DNA from 2 places in the Erwinia sp. 9145 genome. Region 1 is predicted to be linked to the other one. Evidence: predicted binding sites of a transcription regulator. Region 1 holds the regulator's gene; the other holds the start of a gene.

Region 1 (4,424 bases):
AACGCCTCGGCTGATAATCTGGAAATCCGCACGCTTGGTTCCGGCGTTATTATGGATGCGCGCGGTTATATTCTTACCAACAAACACGTTATTAACGACGCCGATCAGATCATTGTCGCGTTGCAGGACGGTCGTATATTTGAGGCGATGCTGGTGGGTTCCGATAGCCTGACCGATCTGGCGGTGTTGAAAATCACCGCCTCCGCCCTGCCGGTGATCCCTATTAACCCTAAACGCATCGCGCATATCGGCGATCTGGTGATGGCGATCGGCAATCCTTATAACATTGGTCAGACCGTGACGCAGGGCATTATCAGCGCCACCGGGCGGGTCGGATTGAGCCCTTCACGCTATCAAAACTTCCTGCAAACCGATGCCTCCATTAACAAAGGCAATTCGGGCGGCGCGCTGATTAATTCGCTTGGCGAGCTGATGGGCATCAACACACTTTCTTTCGATAAAAGTAACGATGGCGAGACGCCGGAAGGCATAGGCTTTGCTATTCCAACCGTGCTGGCGGCGAAGATCATGGATAAGCTGATCCGTGATGGCCGGGTGATCAGAGGCTTCATTGGCATCAGCGGTCGGGAGATCCCGCAGTTTCATGCGCAGAATGCCAGTCTCGACCACATTCAGGGGATCGTGGTGACCAACGTCGCGCAGGGCGGCCCGGCGGCGAAGGCGGGGCTTCAGGTTAACGATGTGATCACTCGCGTAAATAACCGCCCCGCCGTCTCGGCGGTGGAGACGATGGATCAGGTAGCTGAGATCAGGCCGGGAACGGTGATCGACGTCGATATTCTGCGTAATGACCGCAAGATGACGTTACCGATCACGGTGCTGGAATATCCGGGGAACTAGCGTCAGGCAGGATAGTGAAAAGCAGGGCCGGACGGTGCCGGCCCGTTGTGGGTTACTTAACGAACTCTTCGCCCAGCGTGATATCTTTTTTCAGCGTGTCGAGCATGCTGTTCAATGCCTGCTGCTCAAACGCGCTCAGGTTGCCAATCGGTTTACGTTCGGCCACGCCGTTCTTGCCCAGCAGCAGCGGCTGAGAGAAGAAACGCGCGTGCTCGCCGTCGCCTTCGACGTAGGCGCATTCCACCACGTTGCTTTCGCCATTCAGCGCACGCACCAGTGACAGACCAAAGCGGGCCGCGGCCTGCCCCATCGACAGCGTCGCGGATCCGCCACCGGCTTTTGCTTCAACCACTTCCGTACCCGCATTCTGAATGCGTTTGGTCAGGTCGCTGACCTCCTGCTCAGAGAAGCTGACGCCCTGAATTTGCGACAGCAGAGGCAGGATGGTCACGCCTGAGTGGCCGCCAACAACCGGCACGTTCAGCTCGCCAGGGTTTTTACCTTTCAGTTCAGCCACAAAAGTATTGGCGCGAATAATATCCAGCGTGGTCACGCCGAACAGTTTGTTTTTGTCGTAGACGCCTGCTTTCTTCAGTACTTCAGCGGCGATCGCAACGGTGGTATTCACCGGATTGGTAATGACACCGATCAGCGCCTGAGGACAGGTATCCGCAACCTGTTGGATCAGGTTACGCACGATACCGGCGTTCACATTAAACAGGTCGGAGCGATCCATTCCCGGCTTGCGGGCGACGCCCGCAGAGATCAGCACCACGTTTGCGCCCTGAAGCGCTGGCGTGGCGTCTTCGCCGCTGAAGCCTTTAATGCTGACGGCGGTAGGAATGTGGCTTAAATCGACGGCCACCCCGGGCGTCACGGGAGCGATATCGTACAGAGAGAGTTCTGAACCTGCCGGAAGCTGGGTTTTCAGCAGAAGAGCGAGAGCCTGGCCAATACCACCGGCTGCACCGAGAACTGCAACTTTCATCCTAAACTCCTTATTATGTGAGCATCAAGTGCCGTGAATGCACAGGCAACAACCTGAATGGCCGTTACATTACACCCTTACCACTTAGCAGAACAACATCAATTTTATAACAAACCATTCACCTTAACTGCCTTCTGCTCGCTTATTTTTCTGCCTTTTTAGCAGAACGTTGCCAGGTCTTTGCAGCCTTCTCACCCGTTTGCATAAACATTCATTCAAATGCATAATGACAGGCGGCCCCGACCGGGATTCTCCCCATAACCGGTAAATTTTAGCGGAATTTTATGCGTATCCCATCCAAACAAGAAGATCTGATAAAGGCCTTTAAGGCCTTATTAAAAGAAGAGAAGTTCAGCTCGCAGGGCGAAATCGTCGCTGCGTTGCAGGAAGATGGCTTCGATAATATCAATCAGTCCAAAGTTTCCCGCATGTTAACCAAATTTGGCGCGGTTCGCACCCGGAATGCGAAAATGGAGATGGTTTACTGCCTTCCTGCGGAGCTGGGTGTGCCGACCACCACCAGCCCGTTGAAAAACCTGGTGCTGGATATTGATTACAATGATGCGCTGGTGGTCATTCATACCAGCCCCGGCGCAGCGCAGCTGATCGCCCGCCTGCTGGATTCTCTTGGAAAAGCAGAAGGTATTCTCGGGACAATCGCCGGTGATGACACTATCTTCATCACCCCTGCGCGCGCGTTCACCGTTAAACAACTCTATGAAGCTGTTCTGCATCTCTTTGAACAAGAGTTATAAGTAGCGGTTTATTTAACACGCGAACAACACTTTTGATCTGTCCGTCTTACCTGAGCCGCCGTTCTGGCGGCTCTCTTTTTGCTTTTATGTGAAAAGCAGCACATTACGCTAATAAAGCCACATTTAGCAAAAGATAACAAGACGCTGGTCTCCTGGTGCAGCCTGAACCACTGCCTCCAACCGCACAAATCGCTCATTTCTTCCACTTCCTTGTTTTTCATGAGATTTCTAGTGACCAACGCTAAAAATAAGCTTTTCTTATAACTTATCGTTATTAAAAAGTGGTTTAGCACTGAAGTATCCCATCAAAATATTATTAGCATGCTATTAATATTTCCCGGTATCAGATCTATACTCTTTTTCGTGATGCGAATCACACTTTCTAAAAAGATAAAAATAGAGACGAGGAATAACACCATGAACATTAAAACTACTGTTGCATCGCTTAGCCTGCTATCTGTTCTGTCCTTCGGCGCATCTGCCGCAAATTATGTGGACGCCGGACAGACACAAAATCTGCAATCCCTCGGCACCGTTTCCGTGAGTGGCAACGCTGCGGCACCAATGGACATCCGTCAGGCGCTCAGCCAGAAAGCAGACGCGCAGGGCGCAACGGCCTATCGCATCATCGAAGCAAAACTTGATGATAACTATCATGCCACGGCCGAAATCTACAAGTAAGCGCACGCTAATCAACTGAAAGTAAAAGAATATAACGCGCTATCGCGGCCTGATATTTCCCGGCCGGAGTTGGCGCTCACAAAGATGGAGTAAGTATCATGAAAAGTAAAATCGCTATCGCTGCCCTGAGCCTGGCCGCTGTTGTTTCTTTCGGCGCCAGCGCCGCAAACCTGGTGACCAGCGAAGACGTGGCTAAAAATAACCTGCAATCAGTGGGTACCGTAACCGTAAGCGGTATAGACGCCGCCCCAATCGATATCCGTCAGCAGCTCTCTGAGAAAGCCGACCAGCAGGGCGCCAGCGCCTATCGCATCATTGAGGCCTATACCAACGGCAACTACCACGCTACCGCTGAACTGTTCAAATAAGCTGCATTGCCGGACCGCATTCCTCGTCAGCATGAAGACGTTTGGCTTCGTTCGCCGAAGCCCTTTTTACTGAGAGGCTGCGGCGGCAGGCACAGGCCTGCCCCGATCCTGACGGCCCCTCGTCGATGTGTTACAAACCGCCGATATGCAGGGCCTTCACTTCCATATATTCCTCCAGGCCCAGTACAGAGCCTTCCCGCCCCAGCCCGGACTCCTTCACGCCGCCAAACGGCGCCAGCTCGGTCGATACCGCACACTCATTGATGCCAACCATACCGCTTTCCAGCGCCGCGGAGACGCGGAAAACGCGCTGCAAGTTCTGCGTATAGAAATATGCGGCAAGGCCAAACTCGGTATCATTGGCGCGGCGAACAACCTCCTCTTCATTATCAAAGCGGAAACAGGCCGCCACCGGACCAAAGGTTTCTTCGCGTGAAAGCTGCATGTTGTCGTTGGCGTCAGCAATCACCGTCGGCTGCCAGAAATTGCCGCCCAGCGCGTGACGCGCGCCGCCGGTGACGATCCGTCCGCCGTTTGCCACCGCGTCCTTCACGTGCTCTTCAACTTTATCGACGGCGGCGGATTCGATCAGCGGCCCCACCACTACGCCTTCATCCATGCCGTTGCCCACGTTGAGTTTGCTGACTTCACCGGCAAGCTGATCCACAAAGCGATCGTAGATGCTGTTGTGGATAAAGAAGCGATTGACGCTGACGCATACCTGACCCGCATTGCGGAATTTATTGGCAATGGCGCCTTTCACCGCCGCAT
Region 2 (4,424 bases), 690 kb from region 1:
CTCAGAAACCAGCACCGCGATGTCGCGCAGGAACAGATCGGTTGCTTTCCAGCGGCTGAGTTGCAGCACGTGGCGGGTGATGTCGGCGGTCACGTTAGGGTTGCCGTCCCGGTCGCCGCCCATCCACGAGGTGAATTTAACCGGTACAAAATCGACCGGCAGCTTTATGCCAAAAACGGCTTCTACCTGTTCATTCAGCTCGCGCAGGAAATGCGGCACGCCTTCCCACAGGCTGTTTTCAACCACGGCAAAGCCCCATTTTGCTTCATCGATCGGTGAAGGGCGATACTTACGTATTTCATCGGTATGCCAGGCCTGCGCCACTAGCTGGCGCAGACGGCGCATGATTTTCGCGCGCTCATAGTCGGAGAGATCGTTGTGATCGAGCTGCGCCAGGCAGCTGTTCACTTCCACCAGCTTGTGGATCAGCGTCCGGCGGGTGATCTCGGTGGGATGCGCGGTCAGCACAAGCTCAAGCGACAGCGATTCGATGGCTTCGCGGATGGCGGCTTCGGTCAGATCGGGCTGCTGCCTGAGGCGCTCAAACGTACCGGTCAGCATCTCAGGATGGTTAGCGCCTTCACCATTAGGCGAAATCGTGTGGTACTGCTCGGCAACGTTGGTCAGGTTCAGAAACTGGCTGAAGGCGCGGGCCACGGGCAGCAGCTCGTCGTTGGAGAGATTTTGCAGCGTCGAAAGCAGCTGCTGGCGATCATCCTCATTGCCCGCGCGGGAAGATTTCGAGAGCTTACGGATGGTTTCCACCCGTTCGAGAATATTTTCTCCCAGCGCATCCTTGATTGTGTCTCCCAGCAGTTTGCCGAGCATACTGACATTACTTCGCATTGCGGAATACTGTTCGTTCATATGACCCCTGACGCCTTTTGTCGTTTTATTTCACCGCTGTCGGCATAACCCTGCCTTTTATCTAGCCATGTTAACCGCCATTCGTCAATTGACTTAAACTTTACTTTCAAAAGGGCTAAGTAACGGTAATTTATGAAATTTAATTACAAGAACTTGCAATAAGTTATTCTTATCGGCGGCGGACTGAAATTACAGAACAACCTGCTGTTTTAACCGTTAATTGCCCGGCGTCATCATTAATGGTGGCAGAAATGGTGCACCACCTGCGCGATCAGCGCGCGCGTAGGCTTGATAAAAGCAGTGTCGAGATATTCGTCAGGTTGATGCGCCTGATCGATAGAGCCGGGGCCAAGGACCAGCGTCGGGCAAAGCGTCTGGATAAACGGCGCTTCGGTGCAGTAATTCACCACTTCGGTCTCCGTTCCCAGCAGTTTTTCTACCACCTGAACCAGCTGATGATCGGGCGGACATTCGTAGCCGGGGATCGGCGGATGCAGCTCGCTCACGGTCAGACGTCCCGGCCAGCGTTCGCTGACGGGCGCCAGCGCCTCATTCAATAACCCGTCCAGTTCGCTCAGCGTCAGGCCCGGCAACGGGCGAATATCCATATGCAGTTCGCAGCAGGCGCAGATGCGGTTCGCCGCGTCGCCGCCGTTGATATGACCGAAATTCATGGTCGGATAGGGGATAACAAAGCCATCATGGCGATAGCGCGTTTTCAACGTGTTGCGCAGCGCCATCAACTGCGTAATGGATTCATGCATTAACTCAATGGCGTTGACGCCGCGCGCCGGATCGCTGGAGTGGCCGGACTGCCCCTGAATACGAACGGCATGGGAGAGATGACCTTTGTGCGCGCGCACCGGTTTCAGCGACGTTGGCTCGCCAATAATGGCGCAGTCAGGCCGAATGGCGGTGTTTTCCGAGAAGTACTTCGCACCCGCCATCGACGTTTCTTCATCGGCCGTCGCCAGGATGTAGAGCGGTTTCGACAGTGTTGTCACGTCCACGTCGCGCAGAGTATCTACAATAAAAGCGAAGAAGCCTTTCATGTCGGCGGTGCCCAGGCCATAAAGCTTGTTGTCGTGCTCGGTCAGGGTGAAGGGATCGCGTGTCCAGCGGCCGTCGTCGAACGGCACGGTGTCGGTATGGCCCGCCAGCAGCAGGCCACCCGTGCCGCTGCCGGTCTTCGCCAGCATGTTAAATTTGTGACGCGTGCCGGGAACGGGCTGTACCTCAACGCTGAAGCCGAGATCGCGGAACCAGCCGGCCAGCAAACTGATTAAATTCTCATTACTCTGATCGATGGCGCTATCGGTTGCGCTGATGGATGGCGTGGCAATCAACTCACGATAAAGCTCGATAAAAGGGGGTAATTTTGTCTTCACTGTTGACAGTCCTTGCGTTAGGATAGTATCAATATTCATGCATTAATAGTGAATAAAAATACATTAATGGCGTACGGTTGGAAACCGGTAATTTTTCCAGCAGATCGCGCGCCGATCGCCCGGCAGGCAGCTGCTGCCAGCCGGAAATTCGTGACCAAAAAGGTGTCAGTCTGATGTTGAATACGCTGATCGTTGGTGCCAGCGGCTACGCTGGCGTTGAACTCGCGACCTGTCTGAATCGTCACCCTGAAGTGAACATAACCGCTTTAGCGGTTTCAGCGCAAAGCCCCGATGCAGGAAAATTGCTTTCCGATCTCCATCCGCAGTTGAAGGGCATCATCGATCTGCCGTTGCAGCCGCTCAGCAGCGCGGCGGATTTCGCTGGCAACGTTGACGTGGTGTTTCTGGCGACCGCGCATGAGGTGAGTCACGATCTCGCGCCCGCCTTTCTGGCCGCAGGCTGCGTGGTATTCGATCTGTCCGGCGCGTTCCGCGTAAACAATCCCGATTTTTATACTGATTTTTATGGCTTCCCGCATCAGCACCCGGACTGGCTGGACAAAGCGGTATATGGCCTTGCCGAGTGGCAGCAGGAAAAAATCAAAGAGGCCCGGCTGATCGCCGTGCCGGGCTGCTATCCCACCGCCGCGCAGCTGGCCCTGAAACCGCTGGTGCAGGCAGGACTGCTGAATGACGCGCAGTGGCCGGTGATCAACGCCACCAGCGGCGTCAGCGGCGCGGGCCGCAAGGCCTCGGTGACCACCAGCTTTTGCGAAGTCAGCCTGCAACCTTACGGCATCTTCAACCATCGTCATCATCCTGAAATTACCGCACATCTGGGCATTCCGGTGATCTTCACCCCGCATCTGGGCAACTTCCCGCGCGGCATTCTGGCGACCACCACCTGCCGTCTGAAGGCGGGAATCACCCGCGAGGACGTGGCGGAAGCGTTTCACAATGCCTATCACGATAAGCCGCTGGTGCGCCTGTACGATAAAGGCGTGCCGTCCATTAAGGCCGTGGCGGGCCTGCCGTTCTGCGATATCGGTTTTGCCGTGCAGGGCGAACACCTGATCGTGGTGTCAGCGGAAGATAACCTGCTAAAGGGCGCCTCAACGCAGGCCGTGCAGTGTCTGAATATTCGTTTCGGTTTTCCTGAAACGCAGTCACTTATTTAATCAGCGAGTAAGACCATGACCAATCCATTAATTATCAAACTCGGCGGCGTGCTGCTGGACAGCGAAGAAGCGCTGGAAAAGTTGTTTACCGCGCTGGCAAGCTGGCGCGAATCGCATCAGCGCCCGTTGTTAATCGTTCACGGCGGCGGTTACCTGGTGGATGAGCTGATGAAGAAGCTCGCGCTGCCGGTGAAAAAGAAAAACGGCCTGCGGGTCACGCCTGCGGATCAAATCGATATCATTACCGGCGCGCTGGCGGGCACAGCGAACAAAACCCTGCTGGCCTGGTCGAAAAAACACGGTCTTGAAGCGGTCGGCCTCTGCCTGGGCGACGGCGGCAGCGTTAACGTCGCGCAGTTTGATGAAGAGCTGGGCCACGTCGGCAACGCCACGCCCGGTTCGCCAAAACTGCTGAACACGCTGCTCAACGGCGGTTTTCTGCCGGTGATCAGCTCTATCGGCATTACCGAAGACGGTAAGCTGATGAACGTTAACGCCGATCAGGCCGCCACCGCGCTGGCTTCCACGTTGGGCGCGGATCTGATCCTGCTGTCGGACGTCAGCGGTATTCTGGATGGCAAAGGCCAGCGCATTGAAGAGATGACCGCCGCCAGGGCAGAGCAGCTTATTGCGCAGGGCATCATCACCGACGGCATGATTGTGAAAGTGAATGCCGCGCTGGACGCCGCCCGCACGCTGGGCCGCCCGGTTGATATCGCCAGCTGGCGCCATGCCGAACAGCTACCCACTCTTTTTAACGGCGTGTCCATTGGCACCCGTATCCTCGCTTAACCGTATTCAAGGAAAAGATTATGCAAGACAAGAGCATTAAAAAGATCGTTCTGGCCTACTCCGGCGGCCTGGATACCTCGGCCATTATTCCCTGGCTGAAAGAAAACTATGGCGGCTGTGAAGTGGTTGCGTTCGTTGCCGATATCGGCCAGGAGCGCGGCGATCTGGAAGGCGTTGAGCAAAAAGCGTTGCAGTCCGG

Evidence for each region. The regulator ArgR, encoded in region 1, controls arginine synthesis, uptake and breakdown. The targets are predictions, from matches to a motif close to ANTGAATAAAAATACANT.
Region 2: a site for ArgR is predicted at 2,303-2,320, ahead of argC (N-acetyl-gamma-glutamyl-phosphate reductase). Genes of this name have one in related genera too.

The regions. Positions count from the first base shown of each region.
Region 1 is NZ_JQNE01000001.1:3,454,101-3,458,524, forward strand. Features, by position in the region: gene degS (outer membrane-stress sensor serine endopeptidase DegS) at 1-861, shown strand, start outside; gene mdh (malate dehydrogenase) at 914-1,849, opposite strand; gene argR (transcriptional regulator ArgR) at 2,134-2,604, shown strand; gene yhcN (peroxide/acid stress response protein YhcN) at 3,022-3,285, shown strand; gene yhcN (peroxide/acid stress response protein YhcN) at 3,384-3,653, shown strand; gene FA91_RS16305 (NAD-dependent succinate-semialdehyde dehydrogenase) at 3,784-4,424, opposite strand, start outside.
Region 2 is NZ_JQNE01000001.1:4,145,583-4,150,006, forward strand. Features, by position in the region: gene ppc (phosphoenolpyruvate carboxylase) at 1-867, opposite strand, end outside; gene argE (acetylornithine deacetylase) at 1,104-2,255, opposite strand; gene argC (N-acetyl-gamma-glutamyl-phosphate reductase) at 2,429-3,433, shown strand; gene argB (acetylglutamate kinase) at 3,449-4,225, shown strand; gene FA91_RS19505 (argininosuccinate synthase) at 4,246-4,424, shown strand, end outside.